Linked DNA regions of Collimonas fungivorans Ter331. The protein of the gene in region 1 interacts with the protein of each later gene in a pairwise test. Links are inferred from orthologs where the notes say so. Each region holds a gene or a part of one and is shown on either strand. Other genes may lie near its edges. The genes, in order: CFU_RS09060 and CFU_RS06620.

Evidence for each region.
Region 2: the proteins of CFU_RS09060 (region 1) and CFU_RS06620 interact in binary tests that used the Escherichia coli proteins (3 or more experiments, as listed by UniProt). The link is inferred for Collimonas fungivorans Ter331 from one-to-one orthologs.

What each region holds. Positions count from the first base shown.
Region 1 is NC_015856.1:2,061,160-2,077,050, forward strand. The notes cover bases 8,673-12,081. They hold CFU_RS09060 (2-oxoglutarate dehydrogenase E1 component), read left to right. Parts: upstream 8,673-9,025; coding sequence 9,026-11,881; downstream 11,882-12,081. Other genes in these bases: gltA (citrate synthase), read left to right, coding at 8,673-8,702; odhB (2-oxoglutarate dehydrogenase complex dihydrolipoyllysine-residue succinyltransferase), read left to right, coding at 11,978-12,081. Also shown: CFU_RS09010 (hypothetical protein), read right to left, coding at 1-108; CFU_RS09015 (HpcH/HpaI aldolase/citrate lyase family protein), read right to left, coding at 170-1,141; CFU_RS09020 (malate dehydrogenase), read right to left, coding at 1,247-2,236; CFU_RS09025 (GntR family transcriptional regulator), read left to right, coding at 2,570-3,364; sdhC (succinate dehydrogenase, cytochrome b556 subunit), read left to right, coding at 3,563-3,973; sdhD (succinate dehydrogenase, hydrophobic membrane anchor protein), read left to right, coding at 3,973-4,350; sdhA (succinate dehydrogenase flavoprotein subunit), read left to right, coding at 4,353-6,131; CFU_RS09045 (succinate dehydrogenase iron-sulfur subunit), read left to right, coding at 6,192-6,905; CFU_RS09050 (succinate dehydrogenase assembly factor 2), read left to right, coding at 7,022-7,291; more of gltA, read left to right, coding at 7,398-8,672; more of odhB, read left to right, coding at 12,082-13,237; lpdA (dihydrolipoyl dehydrogenase), read left to right, coding at 13,424-14,851; CFU_RS09075 (hypothetical protein), read left to right, coding at 14,865-15,293; cell division protein ZapE, read left to right, coding at 15,444-15,891. UniProt on the Escherichia coli protein: E1 component of the 2-oxoglutarate dehydrogenase (OGDH) complex which catalyzes the decarboxylation of 2-oxoglutarate, the first step in the conversion of 2-oxoglutarate to succinyl-CoA and CO(2).
Region 2 is NC_015856.1:1,495,295-1,510,751, reverse strand. What follows is about bases 4,390-7,364. They hold CFU_RS06620 (ATP-binding cassette domain-containing protein), read left to right. Parts: upstream 4,390-4,855; coding sequence 4,856-6,874; downstream 6,875-7,364. Other genes in these bases: CFU_RS06615 (Rossmann-like and DUF2520 domain-containing protein), read left to right, coding at 6,832-7,364; prmB (50S ribosomal protein L3 N(5)-glutamine methyltransferase), read left to right, coding at 4,390-4,715. In the rest of the region: CFU_RS06645 (PilT/PilU family type 4a pilus ATPase), read left to right, coding at 1-430; CFU_RS06640 (ArsC family reductase), read left to right, coding at 458-811; dapE (succinyl-diaminopimelate desuccinylase), read left to right, coding at 869-2,017; CFU_RS06630 (methyltransferase regulatory domain-containing protein), read left to right, coding at 2,062-3,663; more of prmB, read left to right, coding at 3,831-4,389; more of CFU_RS06615, read left to right, coding at 7,365-7,716; CFU_RS06610 (transporter substrate-binding domain-containing protein), read left to right, coding at 8,024-8,827; CFU_RS06605 (amino acid ABC transporter permease), read left to right, coding at 8,944-9,606; ppk1 (polyphosphate kinase 1), read right to left, coding at 9,616-11,670; CFU_RS06595 (autotransporter-associated beta strand repeat-containing protein), read right to left, coding at 11,906-15,457. UniProt on the Escherichia coli protein: Genetic data indicate it may be involved in ribosome assembly or function.

The DNA.
Region 1 (15,891 bases):
GGCCGATTTCTTGACGGTTTTCTTGGCGCTGGTCTGGGCTTGCACCTGCGGTGCTGCAACTGCCAGGCCGGCGCACAGCAAAACTAAAATAGACAGACTCTTTCTCATTTCCATTGCTCCATAATAAATTTCGTGTGCATCCCGCTTTTCTTGTAATTGCGGGGCGCTGTTATAACAAAGTTGCTGCGCCTTCAGGTAGTGCGACACCGTTGTTTTTTGCACGCTGCAGGACGCTCCAGTAGTAACGGTAACTGGCGCGGTCATGCAGCGTGCCCTCGTGTTGTATCGGCCCCCAGTCTGCCTGCCGGGCCGCAAGCAGGATCTGTGCCGCAGCGGCTATCTCGGACTGCGGCGGGGTGAATGCATTCAATATCGGCCTGATCTGCTGCGGATGGATGCTCCACATGCGGGTATAGCCGAATTCGCTGACTGCGCGACCGGCATCGGCAGCGACGCTGGCGCTGTCCTTGATGTCGGTGGTGACGTTATGCGACGGCACCTTGCCGTGCGCATGGCAGGCCGCGGCGATTTCCAGCTTGGCGCGGGTGACCAGTGGATGGCTGAACTGCGCCGGCGAGCGCATCGCTGCGCTGGGAATGGCGCCGTAGTGCGCCGAAACAAAATCCATGATGCCGAACGACAGCGACTGCACCTGCGGCAGGGCGGCGATGGCGAACACGTCGGCCAGCGCGCCATGGGTTTCTATCAGTACATGGACCGGCAAAGCCTGCCGTCCGGCCTGGCTGCTGTGGTGTTCTATCAGGGCGATGGCGGCGCTCACCTCGGCCAGGCTTTCGGCCTTGGGCAGCATCAGGTAAGCCAGCCGGCGCGCCGCGCCTTTGCAGATGATCTCTACGTCTTGTTCGAAAAAAGCGCTGCCGCTATCGTGCACGCGCGCCCCGATGCGCTCAAAGCGGTTGTCGGCGCCGCCGATGACGGCGGCCACCAGTTGAGCGTGTGCTGCTTCGTTGCCGGCGCTGGCGCCGTCTTCGCAGTCGAGCGTGATGTCGAATACCGGACCCAGCTCCTGCTGCAGCGCGACCGACTTACGCATGAGCTTTTCAGCGCCGGCGTAATGATCGCAGACCGGTAGCGAGACCGGCTGCTGCTTGCCTAGGAATAAGACCTGGGTAGGATGCATTGCGACTTTTTGTTGGGTGTGGCGGTAAAAAATTCTGTATTCAAGCGCTGCATGGCAATGGCTGTGTTGCCATGCAGGTGCTGCGGGTGTACGTGCCTGAGGGGATTAGCCGACCAGGTGTTTCACGCCGTCACGCTCTTCTTGCAGTTCTTTCAGCGTGATGTTGATGCGCTCTTGCGAGAAGGCGTCGATTTCCAGGCCCTGGACGATTTTGTATTCGCCGTTTTCAGTGGTGACAGGGAAACCGAACATGGTGCCTTCAGGAATGCCGTAGGAACCGTCCGACGGCACGCCCATGGTGGTCCACTTGCCGTTGGTGCCGAGCACCCAGTCACGCACGTGGTCGATGGCAGCGTTGGCGGCCGAAGCAGCCGACGACAGGCCGCGCGCTTCGATGATGGCGGCACCGCGCTTGCCGACGGTCGGCAGGAACACGTCCTTGTTCCAGACCTGGTCGTTGATCAGGTCCTTGACCGATGCGCCGTCGGCTGTCGCGTAGCGATAGTCGGCGTACATGGTTGGCGAGTGGTTGCCCCAGACGAACAGTTTTTCGATGCTGGCGACCGGCTTGCCGATCTTGGCCGCGACTTGCGACAGGGCGCGGTTGTGGTCCAGGCGCAGCATCGCGGTGAAGTTCTTGGCCGGCAGGTTAGGCGCCGATTTCATGGCGATGTAAGCATTGGTGTTGGCTGGATTGCCGACCACCAGCACCTTGACATTGCGCGAAGCGACAGCGTCCAGCGCCTTGCCTTGCACCGTGAAGATCTGGGCGTTGGCTTCCAGCAGGTCTTTGCGTTCCATGCCTGGGCCGCGCGGACGGGCGCCGACCAGCAGGGCGACGTCGACATCCTTGAATGCAGTCAGCGGATCGCTGTGGGCAGTGATGCCGGCCAGCAGCGGGAAGGCGCAATCGTCGACTTCCATGATCACACCCTTGAGCGCTTTTTGTGCTTTTTCGTCAGGGATTTCCAGCAGTTGCAAAATGACTGGTTGATCTTTGCCGAGCAGGTCGCCGTTGGCGATGCGGAACAGGAGGGAATAACCGATTTGACCAGCGGCGCCGGTAACGGCAACGCGCAGAGGGGACTTAGCCATGTTGAATCTCCAGAGAGGTGGTAGAAAAGCGATGTCTGTTGGTACGTTTGCGTAATATATCTATCGTAGCGATGCTGCGCAGCCTCTAATGATACCGGCGAAAGCCGTGTGCGTCAGTTTGTTTCGCTTTGAGCGGGAGCCGGAATTCACGGCTTGCATCTCTTGCATGAAACGCGATCTGAGCGCGGCGCCAGCCGTCAATTAGTGCTTATGCCCGCGAGTTTAGGCTTGGCAACATGGTATGTCAATCAATATCTTATGTCTTATATAAGACATATCATTGCGCATTTTTTGCTGGACGACAATGGGTGTTTTATGGTGAAATCTGAGCTTATGAGTTCCATCCCGTCCAATGTGAGCAGTGACCCCGCCGGCCAGAGCGCTGCTGTTCCTGCATCTCCCTCGGCATCGTCCCCGACCTTCAGTCCCCTCTACCAGCAAATCAAGGCGCTGATCATGCAGCGCCTGCAATCCGGCGAATGGAAGCCGGGCGAACTGATCCCTAGCGAAGTCGAGCTCGGCAACCGTTTCAAGGTCAGCCAGGGCACGGTGCGCAAGGCGATCGACGAGCTGGCCGCGGAAAACCTGCTGGTCCGGCGCCAGGGCAAGGGCACGTTTGTCGCCACCCATCACGAAGCGCGTTCGCAGTTCCGCTTCCTGCGCCTGATGCCGGACAGCGACCAGCCGCAAGTTACCGATAAAAAAGTCATCGAACTGAAGCGCCTGCGCGCGCCGGCGGAAATTGCGCGCCTGCTGGGCATGAAATCGGGCGACTCGGCGGTGTATGTCAAGCGCGTCATGGCGTTCGACGGCGTGCCGACCATACTCGAAGAGCTGTGGCTGCCGGGCGCGCTGTTCAAGGCCCTGACGCTGGAGCGCCTGGTGGAATACAAGGGGCCGATGTACGGCCTGTTTGAAACCGAATTCGGCACGCGCATGATCCGTGCCACCGAGCAGATCCGCGCCGCCAGCGCCGACGCCGATGCGGCGCAGTTGCTGGCGGTGGAAAAATCGTCGCCTTTGTTGTGCGTGGAGCGCGTCTCTTTCACCTATGGCGATAAGCCGGTAGAAGTGCGGCGCGGCTTGTATGTGACCAATCGTCATCACTACCAGAACGAGCTGAACTGAGCGAGCTGAGCTGAGTAAGAGTGACGCGCCAGCTCCCGGTCGATGCCGACGACTGGTGGCAAAATGGCAAAGCACCAGGATGGCGCCGGTGATTATTTGCAGTATTGAATAATAACTATTGGTGTGCTGCACAAAAATCGGCGAAAATTGCGGGATTGCGCTTTAGTCGCAAATTTTTAAACTGAGGAGAACCCTGTTATGTCCGAAGCCGCGAAACCCAATCGGCCACAGTTTCGTAATATAAACATTACTCAAATTGTCGGTTACCGCTTGCCGCTGGCAGGCATTATTTCGATTTTGCATCGCATTAGTGGCTTGTTGATGTTTTTGCTCTTGCCTTTTATCTTGTTCTTGCTGGATAAAAGCCTGGTATCTGAAAGTTCTTTCGAATACTTCAAAGGCTTTACGTCGAACTGGTTCGTAAAGCTTGTCATCCTGGCCCTGTCCTGGGCTTACCTGCACCACTTCTGCGCCGGCATCCGCCACCTCGTCATGGATAACCACATCGGCCTGACCAAGGATAGCGCGCGCAAATCGGCTGCCGGTGTCCTGATCGTCAGCGTGCCGCTGGCGCTGATCGTTGCATTGAAACTGTTCGGAGCATTCTGATGGCTGACAACAATATTGGCGCGAATATCGGTCCTAAGCGCCTGGTAGTAGGGGCCCATTACGGTTTGCGCGACTGGCTGGCGCAGCGCGTTACAGCAGTGGTCATGGCGGTCTACACCGTCATCCTCCTGGTTTCTTTCCTCACAGCCAGCAACTTCAGCTATGACGGCTGGGCTGGGCTGTTTTCGCATCAGTGGTTCAAGCTCGCGACATTCGTGACGCTGATGGCGCTGTTTTTCCACGCCTGGATCGGCGTGCGTGATGTCTGGATGGATTATGTCAAGCCGGTTGCCGTGCGCCTGGTCTTGCAAGTTGCCACAATCCTGTGGTTGGTCGGTTGTGCCGGATGGGCGGCGCAGATTTTGTGGAGAGTGTAATCGTGTCAGCAATCAAATCCACAATTCCTACACGCCGCTTTGATGCGGTAATCGTTGGGGCCGGTGGTTCCGGTATGCGTGCTTCGCTGCAGTTGGCGGAAGCTGGTTTGAACGTTGCAGTATTGTCGAAAGTGTTTCCTACCCGTTCGCACACCGTGGCGGCGCAGGGCGGCATCGGCGCTTCGCTGGGCAACATGTCCGAGGACAGCTGGTACTGGCACATGTTTGACACCGTCAAGGGCTCCGATTACCTGGGCGACCAGGATGCAATCGAGTTCATGTGCCGTGAAGCACCAAAGGCCGTGTATGAGCTGGAGCACTTCGGCATGCCGTTCGACCGTAACGCCGACGGCACCATTTACCAGCGTCCGTTCGGCGGCCACTCGGCCAACTTCGGCGAAAAGCCGGTAGCGCGCGCCTGCGCCGCTGCCGACCGTACCGGCCATGCGCTGCTGCATACGCTGTATCAGCGCAACGTGCGCGCCAAGACCCACTTCTTCGTCGAGTGGATGGCGATCGACCTGGTGCGCGATGCTGAAGGCGATGTCATCGGCGTCGTGGCGCTGGAAATGGAAACCGGCGAAGTCATGATCCTGGAAGCCAAGACCACGGTCATGGCAACCGGCGGTGCAGGGCGCATCTGGGCGGCTTCGACCAATGCCTTCATCAATACCGGCGACGGCATGGGCATGGCGGCGCGCGCAGGTTTGCCGCTGGAAGACATGGAATTCTGGCAGTTCCACCCGACCGGCGTGGCCGGCGCGGGCGTGCTGATCACCGAAGGCGTGCGCGGCGAGGGCGGTATCCTGATCAACGCCAACGGCGAACGTTTCATGGAACGCTATGCGCCGACCTTGAAGGATCTGGCCCCGCGCGACTTCGTATCGCGTTCGATGGACCAGGAAATCAAGGAAGGCCGCGGCTGCGGTCCGCACAAGGATCACGTGATGCTGGACCTGCGCCACATCGGCGCCGAAACCATCATGAAGCGCCTGCCTTCGATCCTGGAAATCGGCCACAAGTTCGCTAACGTTGACGCTCTGAAAGAGCCGATCCCGGTCGTGCCTACCATCCATTATCAAATGGGCGGTATTCCTACCAACGTCTATGGCCAAGTTGTGGTGCCGAAGAACGGCATCCCGAACGCAGTGGTCAACGGCTTGTACGCGATCGGCGAATGCGCCTGCGTCTCGGTGCACGGCGCCAACCGCCTCGGCACCAACTCGCTGTTGGACCTGGTGGTGTTCGGCCGTGCGGCCGGTAACCACATCGTCGACAGCAAGCTCAAGGAGCGCAGCAACAAGGCCTTGCCGGCAGATGCGGCCGACGTCGCCCTGGCGCGTCTGGCCAAGCTGGAAACCAGCACCGGTTCCGAGCGCGTGCAAGACGTGGCCGGCGATATCCGCAAGACCATGCAGCACTATTGCGGCGTGTTCCGTACCGACGAGCTGCTGCAGCAAGGCTACAAGGAAATCATGGTGCTGGACGAGCGGCGCAAGCATGTATCGTTCAAGGACAAGTCCAAGGTCTTCAACACCGCACGTGTCGAAGCGCTGGAACTGGACAACCTGATCGAAACCGCCAAGGCCACCATTACCTCGGCTGCAGCTCGTAAAGAATCGCGCGGCGCACATGCGCATCGCGATTATGAAAAGCGTGATGACGAAAACTGGATGAAGCATACCTTGTGGTACTCCGAAGGTAATCGTCTCGACTACAAGCCAGTGATCACCAAACCGCTGACAGTTGATACGTTCAAGCCAAAGCCACGCACATTCTGATTTGCCGCGGCAGGGCGGTGCTCGATAACCCTGCCGCGCAATTAATAAAAAGGTATAGCCATGTCATCACGTACTTTGAAATTCAAAATCTACCGTTACGATCCCGATAAGGACGCCAAGCCTTACATGCAGGACCTGACAGTGGAGCTGCTGCCGACCGACAAGATGCTGCTGGATGCTCTGCAGCGCATCAAGGCCGACGTCGACGATTCGCTGGCGCTGCGACGCTCCTGCCGCGAAGGCGTGTGCGGTTCCGACGCCATGAACATCAACGGCAAGAACGGCCTGGCCTGCACCACCAACCTCAACGAGCTGACCGAGCCTATCGTCCTCAAGCCGCTGCCAGGCTTGCCGGTGATCCGCGACCTGATCGTCGACATGACGCAGTTCTTCAAGCAGTACGAGTCGATCAAGCCGTTCCTGATCAACGACAACATCCCGCCGGAAAAAGAACGCCTGCAAACGCCGGAACAGCGCGAAGAGCTCGATGGCCTGTACGAGTGCATCCTGTGCGCATGCTGTTCGACTTCCTGCCCGTCGTTCTGGTGGAATCCGGACAAGTTCGTCGGCCCGGCCGGCCTGCTGCAAGCCTACCGCTTCATCGCCGACAGCCGCGACGAAGCCACCGGCGCGCGCCTGGACAACCTGGAAGATCCGTATCGCCTGTTCCGCTGCCGTTCGATCATGAACTGCGTCGACGTCTGTCCGAAGGGCCTGAACCCTAATGCAGCGATCGGCAAGATCAAAGAGCTGATGGTTCGCCGCGCGGTATAAAAGCGAGTAAGCAGGGCGGCGAGACTCCCGAGTTTCCCGCCCTGGCAGTTGCAGCAGTTTTAGAACTGTTCGTCGAAAGCGCCGAATGGCGATATCAAATAGAATAAGTGGTTTCCATGTCCATCATCCATCAAGCCGATCCTGCCAACCGAGCCCGCCTGCGCTGGCGTGCGCGCCGCGGACTGCTTGAAAACGACCTGATACTCACTCGTTTCCTGGATGCAAACGAAGCCAGCATGACGGACGACGATGTCGACGCTTTTTCGCGTTTGATGGACCTGTCCGACAATGAACTAATGGATTTGCTGCTGGTCCGTAAAGAACCGGACGGCTTGCTGGATTTGCCGCAAGTGCATGCCCTGTTAGCCAGAATACGCACTGCCTAAGACTATATCTTCGCTGGCGGCGACGGCCGCGGAAGAGGTTGGCCAGCTTGCAGGCGCGTCTTTTGTTTTTTTGATTTAGAGTCACCTTTTGATTGAGGGAAGAGCCATGACCACCGCTGATACAAAAGCCACGCTATCGTTTTCCGATGGCAGTCCATCCGTAGAATTTCCTATTTACAAGGGTACCGTCGGCCCTGAAGTCATCGATATCCGCAAGCTGTACGGCGCTACCGGCAAATTCACTTACGATCCGGGTTTCATGTCGACCGCGGCCTGCAATTCGTCGATCACCTACATCGACGGCGACAAGGGCGAACTGCTGTATCGCGGCTACCCGATCGAGCAGCTGGCAGTCAATTGCGACTTCCTGGAAACCTGCTACCTGCTGCTGAACGGCGAACTGCCTACCGCGGCCGAAAAGGAAAAATTCGACGCTACCGTGACCCAGCACACCATGGTGCACGAGCAAATGCAATTCTTCTTCCGCGGTTTCCGCCGCGACGCACATCCGATGGCCGTGCTGGTCGGCACCGTCGGCGCCTTGTCGTCGTTCTACCATGACTCGCTGGACATCACCGACCCGCGCCACCGCGAAGTATCGGCTATCCGCCTGATCGCCAAACTGCCGACCCTGGTCGCCATGGCGTACAAGTACAACGTCGGCCAGCCGTTCGTCTACCCGCGCAACGAACTGTCGTACAGCGCCAACTTCATGCACATGATGTTCTCGACGCCATGCGAAGAGTACAAGGTCAACGACGTGCTGGTGCGCGCTCTGGACCGCATCCTGACCCTGCACGCCGACCACGAGCAGAACGCGTCGACTTCGACCGTGCGCCTGGCCGGTTCCAGCGGCGCCAATCCGTTCGCCTGTATCGCCGCCGGCATCGCCTGCCTGTGGGGCCCTGCCCACGGCGGCGCCAACGAAGCAGCGCTCAACATGCTGAAGGAAATCGGCACGGTCGACAAGATCCCTGAGTTCATCGCCCAAGTGAAGGACAAGAACTCCGGCGTCAAGCTGATGGGCTTCGGTCACCGCGTCTACAAGAATTTCGACCCGCGCGCCAAGCTGATGCGTGAAACCTGCTACGAAGTGCTGAACGAACTGGGCCTGCACGACGACCCATTGTTCAAGCTGGCGATGGCGCTGGAAAAAGTCGCGCTGGAAGACGAATACTTCGTTTCCCGCAAGCTCTATCCGAACGTCGACTTCTACTCCGGCATCGTGCAGTCGGCGCTGGGCATCCCGACTTCGCTGTTCACCGGTATCTTCGCCATGGCGCGCACCGTAGGCTGGATCGCGCAATGGAATGAAATGATTTCCGATCCAGAGCAGAAAATCGGCCGTCCGCGCCAGCTGTTCGTCGGTTCCAAGACCCGCGACGTGCCGCCGATCGAAAAGCGCGGCTAAGCCGGGCATGAGCAGGTAATAGCAACACAAAAACAGCGAATCCGAGGATTCGCTGTTTGCATTTATGCAGGTTATGCTATGCTCTTGTTCTGTGCTGTGTTATGCGGCCAGAAGCAGTGAAAAACGGTAGCAAAAACATGTGGTGAACGTGTTTTGAAGGGCAGGCAGCACCCGAATTTAGAAAAAAGCAGTTGTAGCAAAGAACACATAGCAATAGAGCCCTTCCCCACAACTTGATGTGCAATCCGCTAACCGGTCAGGCCGTGTCGCGGAAGGTTATGTTAACCCGCTAATCTCGCGAAACGCGAAGAAAGGTGAGCAAGATGATGCAACAATACCGCTCTAATTCTTATCTCTTCGGAGGTAATGCACCGTACATTGAAGAGCTGTACGAGTCTTACCTCGACAATCCCGGTTCAGTTGCCGACAACTGGCGTGCTTATTTCGACGCCATGCAGCACGTACCCGCCGTCGACGGCTCCGACAAGCCTGACGTAGGCCACGCTTCCGTCATCGCCTCGTTCGCCGAGCGCGCCAAACACGGTCCTATCCGCACCATCTCCGCTTCGGCCGACGCTGAAATGGGCCGCAAACGCGTTGCCGCAACGCAATTGATTGCTGCCTACCGTTACCTCGGCTCACGCTGGGCCAACCTGGACCCGCTGCAACGCCAGGAACGCGCCGTACTGCCTGAACTGGAACCAAGTTTCTACGGTTTCACCGATGCCGACATGGACATCGTGTTCAACATCAGCAACACCTACTTCGGTACCGAAACCGCTACGCTGCGCGACCTGCTGAATTCGCTGCGCGACACGTACTGCCGTTCCATCGGCACCGAATACATGTACATCAGCGACCCGACCGAAAAGCGCTGGATGCAAGAGCGCCTGGAGTCGACCCGTTCGGCGCCGGTGTTCACCGCCGAGAAGAAAAAGCACATCCTCGACCGCCTGACCGCGGCCGAAGGCCTGGAACGCTACCTGCATACCCGTTATGTCGGCCAGAAGCGTTTCTCGCTGGAAGGCGGCGAAAGCTTCATCGTGTCGCTGGATGAAACCATCCAGCGCGCCGGCGAAAAGGGCATCCAGGAAATCGTCATCGGCATGGCCCACCGCGGCCGCCTGAACGTGCTGGTCAACACCCTGGGCAAGATGCCGCAGGAACTGTTCGCCGAATTCGAAGGCAAGCACGCCGACGACCTGCCGGCCGGCGACGTCAAGTACCACCAGGGTTTCTCGTCCGACATCACCAGCCCGGGCGGCCCGGTGCATCTGTCGCTGGCGTTCAACCCGTCGCACCTGGAAATCGTCAATCCGGTGGTCGAAGGTTCGGTCAAGGCCCGTATGGAACGCCGCGGCGACGCCGACGGTTCGCAAGTGCTGCCGATCCTGGTGCACGGCGACGCTGCATTCGCCGGCCAAGGCGTGGTGATGGAAACCCTGAACCTGGCGCAGACCCGCGGCTACGGTACAGGCGGCACGGTGCATATCGTGATCAACAACCAGATCGGCTTCACCACTTCCGATCCGCGCGATTCGCGTTCCACCCTGTACTGCTCGGACGTGGTCAAGATGATCGAAGCGCCGGTGCTGCACGTCAACGGCGACGATCCTGAAGCGGTGGTGTACGCGACCCAGATCGCGCTCGACTACCGCATCGAATTCAAGAAAGATATCGTGGTCGATATCATCTGCTTCCGCAAACTGGGCCACAACGAGCAAGACACGCCGGCGCTGACCCAGCCGCTGATGTACAAGAAGATCGGCCAGCATCCAGGCACCCGCAAGCTGTACGCGGACAAGCTGGTGGCGCAAGGCACGATCGGCACTGACGATGGCGACGCCATGGTCAAGGCCTTCCGCGATGCGATGGATGCCGGCAAGCACACCATCGATCCGGTCATCACCAACTTCAAGAGCAAATACGCAGTCGACTGGCTGCCGTTCCTGAACCGCAAGTGGACCGACGCCGCCGACACTTCGGTGCCGGTGACTGAACTGAAGCGCCTGGCCGCACGCATCACTACCGTGCCGGAAAACTTCAAGGTCCACGCGCTGGTCGAAAAGGTGCTGAACGACCGCGCCGCCATGGGCCGCGGCGAGCTCAACCTCGACTGGGGCATGGGCGAGCACCTGGCCTACGCGTCGCTGGTATCGTCGGGTTATGCGATCCGCCTGACCGGCCAGGACGCCGGCCGCGGCACTTTCGTCCATCGCCACGCGGTGCTGCATGACCAGAACCGTGAGCGTTGGGATGCCGGCAGCTATATTCCGCTGCAAAACGTCTCCGACCAGCAAGCGCCGTTCAAGGTGATCGACTCGGTCTTGTCGGAAGAAGCGGTGCTTGGTTTCGAATACGGTTATTCCACCGCAGAGCCAAACACGCTGACCATCTGGGAAGCCCAGTTCGGCGACTTCGCCAACGGCGCGCAAGTCGTGATCGACCAGTTCATCAGCTCCGGCGAAGTGAAATGGGGCCGTGCTTCCGGCCTGGTCATGATGCTGCCGCACGGTTACGAAGGCCAGGGCCCGGAACACTCGTCGGCCCGCCTGGAACGTTACCTGCAACTGTGCGCAGACAACAACATGCAAGTGGTGCAGCCGACTACCGCAGCGCAGATTTTCCATCTGCTGCGCCGCCAGATGATCCGCCTGTTCCGCAAGCCGCTGGTGATCATGACGCCGAAATCGCTGTTGCGTAACAAGGATGCCGGTTCGCCGTTGTCCGACTTCACCAAGGGCAGCTTCCAGACCGTGATCGGCGAAGTCGACGACAAGATCGATCCTAAAAAGGTCAAGCGCGTCATCGCCTGCTCCGGCAAGGTGTATTACGACCTGGTCAACGCCCGCAAGGAACGCGGCCAGACCGACGTTGCAATTATCCGCCTGGAGCAACTGTATCCATTCCCGCACAAGGCGTTTGCTGCCGAGTTGAAGCAGTTCCCTAACTTCAACGAGCTGGTATGGACCCAGGATGAGCCGCAGAACCAGGGCGCATGGCTGCAGATCCAGCACAACATTTTTGAAAACCTGGACGAAGGCCAGAAGCTTGCCTATGCAGGCCGTCCAGCCAGCGCATCGCCAGCGGTCGGTTACTACGACAAGCACTATGCGCAGCAAAAAGCGTTGCTGGATACGGCATTTTCCAAGCTCAAAGGCTTTGTTCTGACGAAATAATCGGCGTCTTATCTAATTAGTTGGGGACAGAGTAATTCGCCGCGCTACGGCGGCTCTTAAACTCTGTCCCGCAATACACATGAATCGGAGAATTAAATGGCTCTTCTAGAAGTAAAAGTTCCGCAGCTGTCGGAATCGGTTGCTGAAGCGACCCTGTTGACATGGCATAAAAAAATCGGCGATGCTGTCAAGCGCGACGAGAACCTGATCGATATCGAAACAGATAAAGTGGTGCTCGAACTGCCGGCGCCGGCGGACGGCGTGATCGTCCAGCTGATCAAGGGCGACGGCAGCACCGTGGTGGCGGATGAAATCATCGCCGTGATCGATACCGATGCGTCGGCCAAGGTCAGCCCGATGGAAGTGGCAGCCGTGCCGGTGCCGCAAAGCGGCAACGCGCCGACGCCAGTCGCCGCGCCTGAACTGCAATCGAAATCGGCCGCCGGCATCGCCATGCCTGCCGCGGCAAAACTGCTGGCGGAAAACAACCTGTCGGCGGCGCAAGTCGACGGCAGCGGCAAGGACGGCCGTGTCACCAAGGGCGACGCCCTGGGCGCCATCGCCAACAAGCCGGCCGCGCCGGCGCCGCTGGCAGCCGCTCCAGCCAAGCCGGCTCTGCAGCAAGTCGCAGCGCCGACCAAGGCCAACCTGGACGACCGTCCGGAAGAGCGCGTGCCGATGAGCCGCCTGCGCGCACGGATCGCCGAGCGCCTGGTGCAGTCGCAATCGACCAACGCCATCCTGACGACATTCAATGAAGTCAACATGCAGCCGGTGATGGACCTGCGCACCAAGTACAAGGACAAGTTCGAAAAAGAACACGGCGTCAAGCTGGGTTTCATGTCGTTCTTCGTCAAGGCTGCGGTTGCGGCGCTGAAGAAATACCCGATCGTCAATGCCTCGGTGGATGGCAACGACATCGTCTACCACGGTTATTTCGACATCGGCATCGCAGTCGGTTCACCACGCGGCCTGGTAGTGCCGGTATTGCGCGATGCCGACCAGATGTCGATCGCCGACATCGAAAAGAAAATCGGCGAATTCGGCGCCAAGGCCAAGGACGGCAAGCTGACGCTGGACGACCTGACCGGCGGTACTTTCTCGATCTCGAACGGCGGCACTTTCGGTTCCATGCTGTCGACGCCGATCATCAACCCGCCGCAGTCGGCAATCCTGGGCGTGCATGCGACCAAGGACCGCGCGGTGGTTGAAAACGGCCAGATCGTGATCCGTCCGATGAACTACCTGGCAATGTCTTATGATCACCGTATCATCGATGGTCGTGAAGCGGTGCTGGCCCTGGTAGCGATGAAAGAAGCGCTGGAAGATCCGGCCCGTCTGTTGCTGGACCTGTAAGTCTCAAACCTCGCCAGGCGAGAGCGCCCTGACTCTATTGTTTCCTAGGGAAAAATGGAGCAGGGCGCGTCGTTTAGGCGGCTAAGTAAATGATGAGCGCCTTGTGACTGTGATTACTGCGGGCCGGCTGCCCGAATTGGCGGCAGGTGGCAATGAGTTGGCAAGGCAATAATTCGAAAGATGGAAATGAGCAAACAATTTGATGTCGTCGTGATCGGTGGCGGTCCCGGCGGTTATATTGCAGCAATTCGCGCCGCGCAACTGGGTTTCAATACCGCCTGTATCGATGAATGGAAAAATGCCAAGAACGGCCCTGCGCCGGGCGGCACCTGCACCAACGTCGGCTGCATTCCATCCAAGGCATTGCTGCAATCGTCCGAACACTACGAACACGCCGGCCATGCGTTCGCCGACCACGGCATCGAAGTCAAAGGCCTGGGACTGAACCTGGGACAGATGCTGGCGCGCAAGGATAGCGTCGTCAAGCAGAACAACGAAGGCATCCTGTACCTGTTCAAGAAGAACAAGGTCACCTTTTTCCATGGCCGCGGTTCTTTCGTCAAGGGCGATGCCAGCGCTTACGAAATCAAGGTCGCCGGCGCCGCCGAAGAAACCATTACCGCCAAGCACATCATCCTGGCTACCGGCTCCAATCCGCGCGCCTTGCCAGGCACCCCGTTTGACGAAAAACTGATCCTGTCGAATACCGGCGCACTGGCAATTGACGCGGTTCCGGCTAAACTGGGTGTTATCGGCGCCGGTGTCATCGGCCTCGAAATGGGCAGCGTCTGGCGTCGCCTCGGTTCGGATGTGAGCGTTCTGGAAGCGTTGCCGACTTTCCTCGGCGCAGTGGACGAGCAGATCGCCAAGGAAGCCAGCAAGCTATTCACCAAGCAAGGCTTGAAGGTCAGCCTGGGCGTCAAGATCGGCGCCATTACGGCCGGCAAGAATGATGTCACTGTTGAATATGTCGACGCCGCCGGCGCGGCGCAAAAAGCGGTGTACGACAAGCTGATCGTGTCGATCGGCCGTATTCCCAACACCATTGGCCTGAACGCCGAAGGCGTCGGCCTGCAGCTGGACGAGCGCGGTTTCATCGCCGTCGACGGCGACTGCAAGACCAACCTGCCGAACGTCTGGGCGGTGGGCGACGTGGTGCGCGGCCCGATGCTGGCGCACAAGGCTGAGGAAGAAGGCGTGGCGGTTGCCGAACGTATTGCCGGCCAGCACGGTCACGTGAATTTCAATACAATTCCATGGGTGATCTACACTTCGCCGGAAATCGCCTGGGTCGGCAAGACGGAACAACAGCTGAAGGCAGATGGAGTAGCATACAAGGCAGGCACCTTCCCGTTCCTGGCGAACGGACGGGCGCGTGCCTTGGGTGATACCTCAGGCATGGTGAAGTTCCTGGCGGATGCCAAGACCGACGAAATCCTGGGTGTTCACATTGTTGGACCAATGGCGTCAGAACTGATTTCAGAAGCCGTGGTGGCGATGGAATTCCGTGCATCTGCGGAAGACATCGCCCGTATCTGCCACGCGCACCCGTCCTTGTCGGAAGCGACCAAGGAAGCGGCGCTGGCAGTCGACAAACGGTCCCTGAATTTCTAAGGGAGAAAAGCATATGCGCGATTCGTTATCACCGTTGATTCTGTCGTTAGGCCTTGCATTGTCCGGCTGCGCGACTACAGCGTCGGATAACGGCCGCGTGCAGATCGAGGCGACATCCGACAGCCAGCAGCTTTCCGGCGCGCGCTGCGTGGTGAAAACCGACAGCAGCCGCTGGAATGTGGTCACGCCCGGCAATGTCCTGATCGTTGAAGCCGACGGCGACCTGCATGTGGTTTGCAACAAGCCCGGCTATCGCACCTCGGAAGTGGTGTACCGCGCTCCTCCGGGGCTCAATTCTCCAAGCATCGGCATCGGCGCCACCGGCGGCAGCGGCGGCATAGGCGCGGTCGGCCTTGGATTGGGGGCGAACCTGCCGCTCAGTTTCGGCGGCAAGGAGAAAGCCTATCCTAGCCGGGTACAGGTAGAGATGGGACGGTCATAGTTGCTGGATGTACTGCCTGGTTTGATGTGGGTGAGCGAAAGCTCGCCCATTTTTATTTTCAGCGGCTTAATCAAAAAGCATGGTTGGTTTTTTGCCAAGCCGTGACGCCGGCAAGCCGGTTCTGGCTTTTCATCAAGAATTGAAAACACAATGAACGTCTCAGAGTTTTACGAACAGGCGCTGACGCAGCGGGGTTTCCAGGCGGACGATGCGCAACGGCGCGCGGTCGACCGCCTGCAGCAGGCTTACGATGAATGGGTCGAGTACAAGGCGCAGCGTTCCAATTCCTTCAAGCGCCTGATCCTGCGGCCGGATGTGCCGCGCGGCGTGTACATGTGGGGCGGGGTGGGGCGCGGCAAGTCGTTCCTGATGGACAGCTTTTATTCGGTAGTGCCGGTGGTGCGCAAGACGCGCCTGCATTTCCACGAATTCATGCGCGCGGTGCATCGCCAGCTGGACGAGCTCAAGGGCGTCGCCGATCCGCTCGATGAAGTGGCGAAGCGGGTCGCCAGGAAATACCGGCTGATCTGTTTCGACGAATTCCATGTGTCCGACATCGCCGACGCCATGATTCTCTACAACCTGCTGAAGGCCTTGT
Region 2 (15,457 bases), 570 kb from region 1 along the record:
CATCATCAGCTTTTATCCGCTGGAGAACCGGCCGGCGCTGCTGGAAGACCTGGCGTCGACCCTGGCTGCGATCGTCTCGCAGCGGCTGGTCACCACCGTTAGCGGCGAACGCACGCCGGCGGTGGAAATCATGCTCAACACCCGCCACGTTTCCGAACTGATCGAAGAAGACAACATCAGCCAGATCAAGGAAGCGATGGAGAAGAGCCTGGCGCCCGGTTCGCAAACCTTCGAACAAGCGCTGATGCAACTGATCGACGACGGCGTCATCACCCAGGACGAAGCGCTGGCGCATGCCGATTCGCCGAGCAACCTATACTGGCTGATCAACAACCACACGCCGAGCTCCAAGAAGAATTCAGTGCCGACGCTGCCGGAACCAGAACGCGTCGAAGGTGCGACCTTCACCGAATTCACGCTGGACCTGTAAACATCCGCATCACACCGCATTCAATCTATGGCAATTACACTTTATGGTATTCCCAATTGCGACACAGTCAAGAAAGCCCGCACCTGGCTTGAAGACCAAGAGATCGCATACACCTTCCACAATTTCAAGAAAGACGGCGTCAGCGCCGAGCTGATCACCACGTGGCTCAAGGACATTCCCTGGGATACGCTGGTCAACCGCAAGGGCACTACCTGGCGCGGCTTGCCGGAACAGCGCCGCAACGGCATCACCGACGGCATCAGCGCCACTCCCCTGATGCTGGAACTGCCGTCCGTCATCAAGCGGCCGGTGCTGTTCACCGGCAAGCAAGCCTATGTCGGCTTTTCGGATGCGCTGTACCAAGAGATATTCAGCCAATAATTCGGCCAATAAGCCTGCACAAAACGCCACACGATAGAAATGTCCAATACGACCACAATGAGCAACGATAGCAAAACCCTGGCGCTGGCCGAACAACTGATTGCCTTGTCGTCCGTGACGCCGCAAGACAAAGGCTGCCAGGCGCTCCTGATCGAACTGCTGGCGCCGCTCGGTTTTGCCTGCGAAACCATGCAGTCGGGCGACGTCACCAACCTGTGGGCACGCAAAGGCACGACACGGCCGCTGCTGGTGTTTGCCGGCCACACCGACGTGGTGCCGACCGGCCCGCGCGAACAATGGCAGTCCGATCCCTTCCTGCCCAGCCATCGCGACGGCAAGCTGTACGGCCGCGGCGCGGCAGACATGAAGACCTCGATTGCAGCGATGGTGGTGGCGGTGGAAGAATTCACGCTGGCCCGCCCGGACCATGCCGGCTCCATCGCTTTCCTGATCACCAGCGATGAAGAAGGCCCGGCTACCGACGGCACCGTGGTGGTCTGCGAAAAACTCAAGGCGCGCGGCGAGCAGCTTGATTACTGCATCGTCGGCGAACCGACCTCCAGTTCGACGCTGGGCGACATGATCAAGAACGGCCGCCGCGGCACCATGTCCGGCAAGCTCACGGTGAAAGGCATACAGGGCCATATCGCCTATCCGCAACTGGCGAAAAACCCTATCCACCTAGCGGCGCCGGCGCTGGCGGAACTGGCTGCCGAAAAATGGGATAAGGCCAATGAATATTACCTGCCGACTTCCTGGCAGATGTCGAACATCCACGGCGGCACCGGCGCTTCCAATGTAATTCCCGGCGAAGTCGTCATCGATTTCAACTTCCGCTTTTCCACCGCCAGCAGCGTCGAAGGTTTGCAGCAGCGCGTGCACGCCATCCTCGATAAACATGGCCTGGAATACACCCTGGCCTGGACCGTAGGCGGCCGGCCGTTCCTGACGCCGCGCGGCACGCTGAGCGATGCCATCGCCGCCGCCATCAAGGTCGAAACCGGCATCAACACCGAGCTGTCCACTACCGGCGGCACTTCGGACGGACGTTTCATTGCGCAGATCTGTCCGCAAGTAATCGAATTCGGGCCGCCCAACGCCAGCATCCACAAGATCGACGAACATGTTGAAGTGCAGTTTATCGATCCCCTGAAAAACATCTACCGCCGCACGCTGGAAAACCTGCTGCCGCCTGCTTCGACTTAAGGGCTGCCGCTCACCCATCAGCATTGATTCACAGAAAGGTGGCTATGGCCGATACCAAAAAAGACATCGTCGAACAAGCATACGATGCGACGCCATACACCTCTCATCCTTTCAAGGCCACCGCGCCGGAACACCTGGCGGCGGTAGCAACCCTGTTCAACCTGAAACCGCCCGGCACCGGCAATGCGCGCGTGCTGGAGCTGGGTTGCGCCTCCGGCGGCAACCTGATTCCGCATGCCCAGCAAAATCCCGGCGGGCGCTATGTCGGGGTCGACCTGTCCCAAGTACAGATCAAGGCCGGGCAACGCCGCATCGCCGCCCTTGGACTGCCGAACATCGACCTGCATCACATGAGCATCACCGACATCGGCCCGGCGTTCGGCCAGTTCGACTACATCATTTGCCACGGCGTCTACAGCTGGGTGCCGCCGCAGGTGCAAGACGCCATCTTGCGCGTCTGCGCTGCAAACCTGGTGGCCGACGGCGTCGCCATCATCAGCTACAACACCTACCCGGGCTGGAAGTTCAAGGAAGTGGTGCGCGAAGCCATGCTGTTTCGCGGCAACAAATATGAAAATCCCGCCGACAAGCTTGCGCATGCACGCGGCATGTTCAATTTCATGCATGAAATGTCCGGCAAAGGCAGCGTGCTCAACCAGGTGCTGGAACAACATGCCACTGTGCTCAACGGCCAGTTCGACGATTATTACCTGCTGCACGAATACCTGGAGCCGTACAACTCGCCCTGCTACCTGAGCGAATTCATGGCGCGTGCGCGCGAACACAAGCTCGGTTACCTGGCGGATGCCGAAACGCAATCCATGTTTGTCGGCAACCTGGGCAGCAACATTTCCGAACCGCTGCTGCGCGAATGCGGCAACGACCAGGTAGTGCTGGAACAATATATGGATTTCCTGCGCAACCGCCAGTTCCGCCACACCCTACTGGTGCATGCCGAGCAGCAAGGCCAGATCAGGTACCAGCTGGATCCGGCCCGGCTGGTCCAGCTGCATTACGCCTGCGTCGTCGATAGCGGCGCCGCCGCAATCACCCATGACGACGCCGGGCAGTCGATCAAGCTCGGCGAGCAGCAGCTGCAGATCACCGGAACGGTCAACAAAGTCGCCCTGCAAGTGCTGGGCGAACGTTTCCCTGCCACCATGCGCGTGGCAGAGATCGTCGCCGCCGTCCGCCAGCGCCTGGGACGCGAACAGGATGACGGTAGCGCCGCAGTCGATACGGACACGGTGGTCAAACTGATGGAGATACTGATCATCCGCGGCGCCGTCGATTACCGGGTGCAAGCGCTGGATGCCGCGTACAGCGTGGCGGAAAAGCCGCTTGCCCTGGCCGCGGCCCGCGCCGACATCGCGCTGGACCCGGAATTCATGCCGACCAGCCTGTGGCACCAGCGGATTCCCCTGAATATCATCCAGAAACTGCTGCTGCCCAAACTTGACGGCAGCCATACCCAGGCCCAGCTGGTCGACTTCATCCTGCAGCAAGAACAGCAGAAAATGCTCGAATTCAAGGATAAGGACGGCCAGCGCATAGCCGATCCGCAGGCATTGCGCACCGAAGCCGGCGAGCATGTCCGGAATGCCCTGCACGCACTCAGATATAATGCTGTCTTGATCGAATCCTGACAACATAGCGCCGAAATAACGGCAATACCGCGCCAATACCGGGCTTATTCAGCCGGCTGCGCCCTTTCGGCCGGGCATTTCCGTTAGAATCCGCCTGACATTTGCAAAGCGCTATCTACGCCAGTCCAAGCCGCTGCATTACCAGCCTTACTTTTATTATCCGTGCCATGACACCACAATCCTTTACCACCATCCGCGACCTGCTGCGCTATGCCGTGACCCGCTTCAACACCGCCGGCCTGTTCTTCGGCCACGGCAGCAGCAACGCGCTGGACGAGGCGGCTTACCTGATCTTGCATACGCTGAAGCTGCCGCTGGATAAAATCGAGCCGTTTTTCGATGCGCACCTGCTGCGCCATGAAGTCGACGCCGTGCTGCAAGTCATCGAAAAGCGCAGCGTCGACCGCATTCCCGCCGCCTACATCACCAACGAAGCCTGGCTGGGCGATTACCGCTTCTACGTCGACCAGCGCGTGATCGTGCCGCGCTCCTTCATCGCCGAACTGATTCCGGACCATTTCTCGCCTTGGCTGCAAGACCCGGAGGCGGTCAGCAACATCCTGGAACTGTGCACCGGCTCCGGCTGCCTGCCTATCATGCTGGCGGACGCTTTCCCGCAGGCGCACGTCGATACCGCGGATATCTCGGCCGATGCGCTGGCCGTGGCGCGCCGCAACGTCGACGACTATGAACTGCAGGACCGCATCACGCTGATCGAATCCGACCTGTACAGCAAGGTGCCGGCCAAGAAATACGACCTGATCGTCACCAACCCGCCGTATGTCAATTCGGGTTCGATGGGCAAGCTGCCGCCGGAATACCTGCGCGAACCGCAAATCGCCCTCGCCGGCGGCGACGACGGCATGGACCTGGTGCGCAAGATTGTCGCCGGCGCCAAGCAGCGCCTGACCCCGGACGGCGTGCTGGTGGTCGAAATCGGCAACGAGCGCGCTTTCGCCGAAGCGGCATTCCCCGACCTGGAAATGACCTGGGTCTCGACCAGCGCCGGCGACGACATGGTGTTCCTGCTGACGGCAGACCAGTTGCCCTAGCCCGCGCGAGCCCGGAGCCCACAGTAAATAAGCAGCAAGCAAGATCATCGCAACCTGCATGTCGTTTCAGAGACATGCATGGCCATTCATTGAGCACGATATTTAGCAGATATTTAGCAGACACTTAGCAGATAGTAAATATGATACGTTTTTTACAAGTTTCCCTGATGCGCGGCATCAAGCCATTGCTCGACAATGTCGAGGTCACCCTCAACCCGGGCGACAAGATCGGCCTGATCGGCGCCAACGGCGCCGGCAAGTCCAGCCTGTTCGGGCTGTTGCGCGGGGAACTGCATGCCGACCAGGGCGAGATCGATTTCCCGTCGAAATGGCGCATGGCCTACGTCGCCCAGGAAACCCCGGCACTGGACCGCCCGGCGATTGAATACGCTATCGACGGCGACGTCACCCTGCGCCGGCTGGAAGAAGAACTGGCGTTCCTGGAAAGCGAACCGGAAAGCACCTCCAACGGCATCCTGATCGGCGAGCTGTACAGCGCCCTGGCCGATGCCGACGCCTACACGGTGCGTTCGCGCGCCGAACAGTTGCTGACCGGCCTCGGTTTCTCGCTGGCGCAAATGGACCAGCCGGTAGCCAGCTTCTCCGGCGGCTGGCGCATGCGCCTGAACCTGGCGCAGGCGCTGATGTGCCCATCCGACCTGCTGCTGCTCGATGAACCGACCAACCACTTGGACCTGGACGCCATCATCTGGCTGGAAGACTGGCTCAAGCGCTATCCCGGCACCCTGATCATCATCTCCCATGACCGCGATTTCCTGGACGGCGTGGTGAATGTCATCGTGCATATCGACGAACGCAAGCTGAAGCGCTACTCCGGCAACTATTCCTCGTTCGAACGCCAGCGTTCCGCGCAGCTGGAACTGGCTGCCGGCACCCTGGAAAAACAGATGCGCCAGCGCGCCCATCTGGAATCGTTCATCAACCGCTTCAAGGCTCAGGCCAGCAAGGCCCGCCAGGCGCAGAGCCGGATGAAGGCGCTGGCCAAGATGGAAGAACTGGCGCCATTGCGCGCAGCAGCCGAATTCTCTTTCGAATTCCGCGTACCGCTGAGCGCGCCTAACCCGCTGCTGGTGATGGAAGATGTGAGCGCCGGCTACCGCACCGAAAGCGAGACCAGCCACGATGTCACCGAAAAGGTGATCGTCTCCGGCATCAACTTCTCGCTGCAGATCGGCCAGCGCATCGGCCTGCTGGGCGTCAACGGCGCCGGCAAATCGACTTTCATCAAAACCATCGCGGAAGAACTTAAGCCGCTGCGCGGCGACGCCCAGTTCGGCAAAGGCCTGTCGATCGGCTATTTTGCCCAGCACCAGGTAGAAATGCTGCGCCATGACGAATCGCCGCTGTGGCACATGGGCAAGATCGCACCGACCGTGCGCGAACAGGAACTGCGCAACTTCCTCGGCAGCTTCAATTTCAACGGCACCATGGTGACCAGCTCGATCGCACCGTTTTCCGGCGGCGAAAAAGCGCGCCTGGCGCTGGCCCTGATCGTCTGGCAACGTCCCAACCTGCTGCTGCTGGATGAACCGACCAACCATCTGGACCTGGAAACCCGCGAAGCGCTGACCATGGCGCTGGCGCAGTTCGAGGGCACGCTGGTGCTGGTATCCCATGATCGCCATCTGTTGCGCGCCACCACCGACCAGTTCATCATCGTTGCCGACGGCAAGGTAGCACCGTTCGACGGCGACCTCGACGATTACAAGGACTGGCTGTTCAAGACCAAGCTGGCGGCCAAGAACGGCGCGACCGCCGGGACTACTGCTAACGCGCTGCCGAAAGCCGGCAGCAAGGCCACCATCGCCAGCGCGGTGGCGCCGGCGGCAGCTGCTGCAGTCGACAACGCCGACCGCCGCGAACAGAAACGCGCGGAAGCGGAAGCCAGGCAAAAGCTGGCAACGCAGAAGAAGCCTATCGAAGCGCGCATCAAGCGCCTGGACGAACAGATCGCCAAACGCGGCGCGCAGAAGCATACTGTCGATACGCGCCTGGCCGATCCGGAAATCTACGATAAAGACAAGAAAAAGGAATTGGCGGCGCTGCTCGCCGATCAGGCGTTTTATGCCAAGGAACTGACGCAACTGGAGGCGGAATGGCTGGAACAGCAGGAAGCGCTGGAGCAACTGGGCAACTAGGCGCAAACGCGCCTACCCTGAGCATCATCGGCTGCGGCAAGCTTGGCCGCACCCTGGGCCGGCTGTGGCACGACAGCCGGACGTTTACCCTGCTCGACATCCTGAACCGCTCGAGCGCCAGCGCGCAAGAAGCCAGCGCCTTCATCGGCGCCGGCAGCGCAGCGGCTTCCTGCGCCGGCCTGCGCAACGCCGACGTCTACCTGATCGCAGCCGGCGACGACCAGATCGCCGCCTGCTGCAACGCCCTCGCCGCCGCCGGCAAACTGCAGCCAGGCAGCATCGTGTTCCATTGCAGCGGCGCCCTGTCGTCGCTCGAACTGGCAGCTGCGTCCGAACGCGGCGCCGCTGTCGCCAGCATCCACCCGATCCGCAGTTTCGCCGTGCCGCAACAGGTCGCCGAGCATTTCGCCGGCACCTGGTGCGGCAGCGAAGGCGATGCCGCCGCCCTCGCCGTCCTCGGCCCGGCGTTCAACGCCATCGGCGCGCAGCTGGTGAGTATCCATCGCGAGCAAAAAACCCTGTACCACGCTGCGGCGGTCTTCGCTTCCAACTACCAGGTGACGCTGATCGACATCGCGCAACAGGCTTACGTTGCGGCCGGAATAGCACCCGAGCTCGCCTTGAAGCTGATCGAGCCATTGCTGTCGGAAAGCGCGGCCAACGCCTTCCGTCTCGGCCCCGCCGCCGCCCTTACCGGCCCCATTGCGCGCGGCGACATGGCTACTGTCGCCAGGCAATATCAGGCGGTCCAGGAATGGCAACCGCAGGCCGCCGGGCTGTATCAGCAATTCGCTGCGTTGACTAGCGATCTGGCTCAGCGCAAGAAAAACGGCGCGTCATAAATTGCTAGTGTAGTGTTTCGTAAATAATGGAGCTTCAGAAATGGTGTATTTTCGTGTCAGGCTAGGCGCAAACCGGAGCGATAGTGGGCCTATCGCGAGGATTTGCAACGACGCATGGCGCGAAAAGACGCCGTTTATGAAGTTTCATTATTTGCGAAGCACTACACTAAATCGGCGATAGCTGATATTTTCCTTAAATGCAAAGACAATAAGTGCATATGGAGTGGCGAAACGGTCATTTCACATTTGCAGGGGAAAACGCTTAACATAACCGTCAGCCGATGCCCACCAACCAAAAAGGAAAAAAATGGCCACCACACTGTCCAAACTGAGCAAGATTGCAGCAGCGGTACTGATCGCCGGAGTCACGCTCAATGCGTTCGCAGCAGACCTGCTGGATACCGTCAAAACCCGCGGCACCCTGAAAGTAGCGATGGAAGGCAACTATCCCCCGTTCAATTTCAAGGACCCGAAAAGCGGCGAGCTGACCGGCTTTGAAGTCGACGTCGCCAAACTGCTGGCGGCCAAGCTTGGGGTCAAGCCGGAATTCACCACCACCGAGTGGAGCGGCATCCTGGCGGGCCTCGGCGCCGGCAAATACGACGTCATCCTGAACCAGGTCGGGATTACCGAAGCGCGCCAGAAAGCCTTCGATTTTTCGCAGCCATACACCTTGTCGACCGCGCAGCTGATTGTCCGCAAAGACGAGAAGCGCAGCTTCCCTACTCTGGAATCGCTGAAGGGCTACAAGCTCGGCCTGGGCCAGGGCACCAACTTTGAGCAAAAAGCCAAGGCGGTTGCGGGCATCGATGTCAAAACCTATCCCGGTTCGCCTGAATACCTGGCCGACCTCGCCAGCGGCCGCATCGATGCAGCCTTGAACGACCGCCTGCTGGTCGGCTATCTGCTGAAGAGCTCCAACCTGCCGCTGAAAGCCGGCGCCACCTTTGGCGACATCGACAAGATCGGCATCCCTTTCCAGAAAGGCAATCCGAAATTCGAGGCAGCGCTGAACAAAGCGCTCGACGAAATCCTGAAAGACGGCAGTTTCAAGCAAGTGTCCTTCAAGTGGTTCGGTTTCGATGTTAGCAAAGCGCCATCGGCGCAATGAGAGCGCATTGATAACGCATTGGTAATTTCTGCGCTACACTTCTGACTCACCCACCATCCCCGCCCGCCGCGGGGATGTTTTTTTAACCTGGGAAGTCCGGATTTAACAGAGACCTTATGGAATTACTGGATTTGCTGCAGCAGGCGGCGCCGACTTTGCTGCGCGGCGTAGGCTACACCCTGGTGTTTGCGGTGGCGTCGATGCTGGGCGGACTGCTGCTCGGTTTTCCCTTGGCGATTGCGCGCATCCTGCCTTCGCGCCTGGCGCGCTGGCCGGCCAGCGTGTATGTCAGCCTGATGCGCGGCACGCCGCTGCTGGTGCAGATCTTCGTGATTTATTACGGCCTGCCCAGCATAGGCATCAGTTTTTCACCGCTCACCGCGGGCATCCTGGCGCTCAGCCTGAATGCCGGCGCCTATCTGTCGGAAAGCCTGCGCGGCGCCATTCTCGGCGTGCATACGGGACAATGGGCCGCCAGCTACAGCATCGGCCTGAACTACTGGCAAACGCTGCGCCACATCGTGATTCCGCAGGCGATCCGGATCGCCGTGCCGTCGATGAGCAATACCCTGATCAGCCTGATCAAGGATACCTCGCTGGTGTCGGTCATCACGGTCACGGAACTGATGCTGGCCACCAAGGAAATCATCGCGGTGACCTTCCGTCCGCTGCCCCTGTACCTGGCGGCCGCGGCGATCTACTGGTGCCTGAGCCTGTGCTTCGAGCGTTTGCAAAGCCGCCTGGAAGACAAGCTGGGACAGGCCCACAAATCGCATTAAAAACGCGAATTAAAAACGCGACAGCAGGTCGATCTGGCTGACCAGCGGCGTGACCTCGCCAGGATCGGCCCTGTGGTAGCTGCCGTCGCTGTCCATGTCCCAGGCCGATGCATTGTCCTGCAGATGCACCAGCAAGCTCTCTTCGATCACGCGCCGCTTGAGCTTGCCGTCCAGGATCGGAAACGCCGTTTCGATACGGCGGAACAGATTGCGGTCCATCCAGTCGGCGCTCGACAGCATCACATGTTCCTCGCCGTCGGCGTAAAAATAAAATACCCGGTGATGCTCAAGGAAGCGCCCGATCACGGACCGCACCTTGATGTTTTCCGACAAACCCGGCACGCCGGGCTGCAAGGCGCACACGCCGCGGATCAGCAGCTGGATCTTGACCCCGGCCTGGGACGCCAGGTACAAGGCTTCAATCACCGTCGGCTCCAGTAATGCATTCATCTTGGCGATGATGTAGCCCTGCTTGCCAGCCTTGGCGGCGTCGACTTCTTTCTGGATCGCAAGCAAGACATTCGCATGCAAGGTGAACGGTGATTGCCACAAGCGCTTGAGCGCCACCTGCTTGCCGAAACCGGTCAGCTGCTGGAACACGTGGTGCACGTCTTCGCAAATCTTGTCGTCGTTGGTCATCAGGCCGAAGTCGGTGTACAGGCGCGCGGTTTTCGGATGATAGTTGCCGGTGCCGAGATGCACATAACGCTTCAGCTTGGTATGTTTGGCGTGGCGCTTGCGGCGCACGATCAGCAGCATCTTGGCATGCGTCTTGTAGCCGAACACGCCGTACACCACATGGGCGCCGACCGCTTCCAGCTTGGCTGCCCAGCCGATATTGGTTTCTTCGTCGAAGCGCGCCATCAGCTCCAGCACCACCGTGACTTCCTTGCCGTTCTTGGCCGCCTGCATCAGCGCGCTCATCAGCGGCGAATCGTTGCCGGTGCGGTAAATGGTTTGCTTGATGGCCAGCACATCGGGGTCGATCGCCGCCTGCTGCAACAGCTCCAGCACCGGCTGGAAACTTTCGTAGGGGTGGTGCAGCAGCACGTCTTGCTGGTCGATGATATCGAACACCGAAGCGCCGGTGACGAAGGCTTTCGGCAGCACCGGGCTATGCGGCGTGAATTTCAGGTCAGGCCGGTCGACCAGGTCCGGCAAAGGCATCAGGCGCACCAGGTTGACCGCGCCGTTGACCCGGTAGCAGTCGCCGGGCGCCAGGCCGTTCTGGTTCAGCAGCCGCTGCACCAGCGAAGCCGGCGTGCCGTCCGCCACTTCCAGCCGCACCGCATTGCCCAGCTGGCGCGTCGGCAGCTCTCCTTGCAGCGCCAGCCGCAGGTCGGTGACTTCATCCTCGTCGACAAACAAGTCGCTGTTGCGCGTCACGCGGAACTGATAACAGCCGCCGATAGACAAGCCTGGAAACAGCTCGCCGACAAAACGCTGCATGAAACTGCTCAGCAGCACAAAGCCGTATGCATGCGCCGACAGATGCTCCGGCATCCGGACCAGGCGCGGCAACACCCGCGGCGCCTGCACGATAGCCAGTTCGGTTTCGCGGCCGAAGGCATCCTTGCCGCTCAGCTTGACCGCGAAATTCAGGCTCTTGTTGAGCACCCGCGGAAAAGGATGGGCCGGATCCAGGCCGATCGGCGTCAGCACCGGCAACAGCTCACTCTTGAAAAATTCATGGGCCCAGGCAGTCTGCTCCTCGTTCCATTCCGACTCCTGGTAAAAAGCGATGCCCTCGGCATTCAGCGCCGGCAGCAATACATCGTTGAACAAGGCATACTGCCGCGCCACCAGTTTCTGGGCGCGCTCGCTGATGGTGCTGTAGGCGTGCTGCAGCGACATGCCGTCCGGCGTTACGCCGTCCACCGCTACCCTGATCTGCTCCTGCAAGCCAGACATGCGGATCTCGGAAAACTCATCCAGGTTGCTGCTGGTGATGCAGACAAAGCGCAGCCGTTCCAGCAAGGGGACCGCGGGGTCTTCGGCTTGCGCCAGGACCCGCTCGTTAAAGGCAAGCACACCGAGTTCGCGATTGAGCAATGGGAAAGTCATGGTCTGGTCAGAAAATGGTCGGGGATATGGAATACAAAGGCGGATTTTTCAGCAATTACCAATATGGCAAGCTGATTGTAAGGAGGGAATGTGACGCGGGAATGACAAGGAGAAGGCCTGGCGGACAGGCCTTGGAATCGGCAGACGATCGCCCTGCAGACGCGGCTATCGCGGTTTTTCCCGAGATAACGCCGCAAATGCAGGGGCTGTTTTCAGCTACATCAAAATCACGCCATCAGAATTTCCAGGCGATGTTTGCCTTGATGGCGTTGTCCCTTACCTTGTCGCCGAACTGTCCTGAATATCCCAGGCCCAGCGTTGCGCTCTTGCCGATGCCGACGTCAATCCCGGCTTCCACCAGCATGGCGTCGCGCGCTACCGGCACGCCGGTCACCGCGAATGAGGCAGCGGCGTTGCTCTTGAACGCCAGGTCCGCAGTCGGCGTCACACTACCGAATGCGTGGCGCCAGCCGACCGTGCCGCGGGCCGTCACGCCTGAGCCAGGAGCACCCAGGAGGGTTGCTGCCCTTACGCCCAATGTCGAGAAGGTGACGTTCTGGCTGTCGCTCTTGCCGCTCAGGGCAGCGGCGCCGCCGTTTTCGCTGAAGCCGTCGGTATGCAGGTTGACATACGCCAGGCCGGCGAACGGTTCCAGCGCTACCCGGCCCGCCGCGATGGCGTAGCCAAGCTCACCGAAAACCTGGGTGGTGTGGGCATCGTAGCTGGACTTGGTGCTGTCGGAGAAACCCGGGAACACGATGCTGCGGTCGGTGTCCAGCTTGTTCCAGGTATATGCGGTCCCCAGGCGCACGCCAAGCGCGCCGAACTGCGCGTCGCCGTATAGCGCCAGGTGATAGCTGTCGATGGAACCGGAGCCGTTGGAGCGGCTGGTGTCGAACGATGTGTGGCCGATGCCGCCGGCGACACCTGCACGCCAGGTATCGTTCAGCGGCGTGTCGACCCCGACAATGAAGCCGCCGGTGCTGCGGTTCACGTTGGCCACGCCGTTCTCGCCATCCAGGTTGCTCTTGGCGCCATATACCTGGCCCCAGACCACCCGCGCATTGCGGCGGTCGTCGGCGCAGGCGTTATCGGCACGCAACGGATCGTTCTGCTGGGTTGCGCTATCCGCTGTACAGCTGGCTGCACCGCCGCTCGAGAGCGCCGACAAGACCCCGGAACGCGCGGCCGACCCCTGGCGCGCGCGCGCCGTGACGGCATCCCTGATGTAACGGCTGTCTTCCAGCATGACGCTGCGCGCGCTGGCCTGAATCTCGCCGGACAGACTGTCAAACGCCGCTTGCGCCGAGGCCAGGTCGAGCGAGGTGATGGTGTCGTAAATCGTGTTGCCGCCGCCGAGGATGGTGACAGCGTTAGCCACGCTTTGCTGGTTCGGCGTAGTGGCCGCCTGCTGGAACGACACACTGTTACGCACTAGTTGCAGGAATACGTTCTTGGCGTCGTAGCTCAGGCTAGGCGTCAGGAATACCAGGTTCGACGTCACCCCTGAAAATGTACCGTTGACGCCGCCGGCAGCAGTAAGGATCGTATAGTTGTTGGTCGGCTTGTAGTCGCCGATCGCCGCCATCACTTGCACCGTTCCGCCAGTCAAGCTGGTGCTGCCGCCGACCTTGATCAAGTCGCTTTGCTGCGGCGTCGCCTTCACCTGATAAAACGATCCAGGCGTAAAGGCGGCGTTGCCGGCCACCGTCAGGCTGCCGATAGGCTTGCCGGCGGCGGCAATCGCTGCCGTCCCGCCGCTGTTGACCAGCAATCCGCCGATAGTCCCGGGGCCCTGGATGGTGCCGCCGTTGTTGACGGTGACAGTCGAATTGGCGATCGAACCGCTTACCGCCAGGGTACCTGCATTTACCGCGGTCGGTCCGCTGTAAGTACTGACGCCGCTCAAATCCAACACCCCGGCGCCCAGCTTGACCACGCTGCCGGTGCCGCTGATCACGCCACCATAAGTGATATCGTCGGAGCGATTGAAAGCCAGTGTGCCGTTATCGACCACGTTGCCTACAATGCTTCCTGTGGTGCCGCCATTCCCGATCTGCAATGTACCGGCATTGATGGTAGTGCCGCCGGTGTAGGTATTGGCGCCGGTCAGCGTCAAGGTATCGCTGCCGCCCTTGGCCACCGTCCCGGCGCCCGAAATAACGCCACCGTACGTGCCGCCGCCGTTCACCGTCACGCTACCGCTGTTGCCGCCTAGGGTCACATTACCGTTGCCGCTCAAGCCGGCCACCGTTATCTGGAAGCCGTTCACATCGAGCTGGCCGGCATTCAGAGCCAGGCTGCCGGTGCCAAGCGCAGAATTATTGCCGACGGTGATCGTGCCGTTGTTCAGGACCGTGCCGCCGCTATAGGTATTGGCGCCGGCCAGGGTCAGGTTGGCAGCGCCATCCTTGGTCAGGCTGCCGGTTCCGGACACCACGTTGCTCAATGTCAGGTCGTTGCTGCCCGCCACGGTCAGGCCGGCATTCAGGACTACCGCATTATTCAACGTCAGCGGAATGGTGTTGTCGATGGTTGCGGCGCCGCCGACAGTCAGTGCGCCGGTGCCGATCGCTGAGCTGTTGCCAAGTATCAGCGAACCGGCGTTGATGGTCGTGCCTCCGGTGTAGGTATTGGCGCCGGTCAGTGTCTCGGCGCCCGTGCCCTGCTTGACCAGGCCGCCGGTGCCGCCGATGACGCCGCCGAAGGTCTGGTTGGTGGCGTCGCCGAAGGTCAAGGTATTGGCGCCCAGTGCGACTGTGCTGCCTGCTACGCCGGCCAGCGAACCGATGGTCTGGTTGCCGCCGGCGGAAATGTCCAGGCCGGCGCCGGCGCCGGCAACGTTGACCGCCACGGTCGGCGCCAGGCTGCCGCCTGCGCCGATAGCCAGCGTACCGGCGTTGATCGTGGCGCCGCCAGTGAAGGTATTGGCGCCGGTCAGGGTTTCGGTGCCGGTGCCTTGCTTGACCAAGCCGCCGGTGCCGCCGATGACGCCGCCGAAGGTCTGGTTGGTGGCGTCGCCAAAGGTTAAGATATTTGCGCCCAGTGCGACTGTGCTGCCTGTCACGCCAGCCAGCGAACCGATGGTCTGGTTGCCGCCGGCGGAAATATCCAGGCCGGCGCCAGCGCCCGCAACGTTGACTGCCACGCTCGGCGCCAGGCTGCCGCCTGCGCCAAGCGCCAGCGTGCCGGCATTGATCGTGGCGCCGCCAGTGAAGGTATTGGCAGCGGTCAGGGTTTCAGTGCCGGTACCCTGCTTAACCAAACCGCCTGTGCCGCCGATGACCCCGCCAAAGGTCTGGTTGGTGGCATCGCCGAAGGTCAAGGTGTTGCCGCCCAAAGCTACCGTGCTGCCTGTCACACCGGCCAGCGAACCGATGGTCTGGTTGCCGCCGGCGGAAATATCCAGGCCGGCGCCGGCGCCCGCAACGTTGACTGCCACGGTCGGCGCCAGGCTGCCGCCTGCGCCAAGCGCCAGCGTGCCGGCGTTGATCGTCGCGCCGCCAGTGAAGGTATTGGCAGCGGTCAGGGTTTCAGTGCCTGTGCCCTGCTTGACCAGGCCACCGGTGCCGCCGATGACTCCGCCAAAAGTCTGGCTGGTGGCATCGCCGAAGGTCAAGGTGTTGCCGCCTAAAGCTACCGTGCTGCCTGTCACACCGGCTAGCGAACCGATGGTCTGGTTGCCGCCCGCGGAAATATCCAGGCCAGCGCCAGCTGCGGCGACGTTGACTGCCACGGTCGGCCCCAGGCTGCCGCCTGCGCCCAGTGCCAACGTCCCTGCATTGAT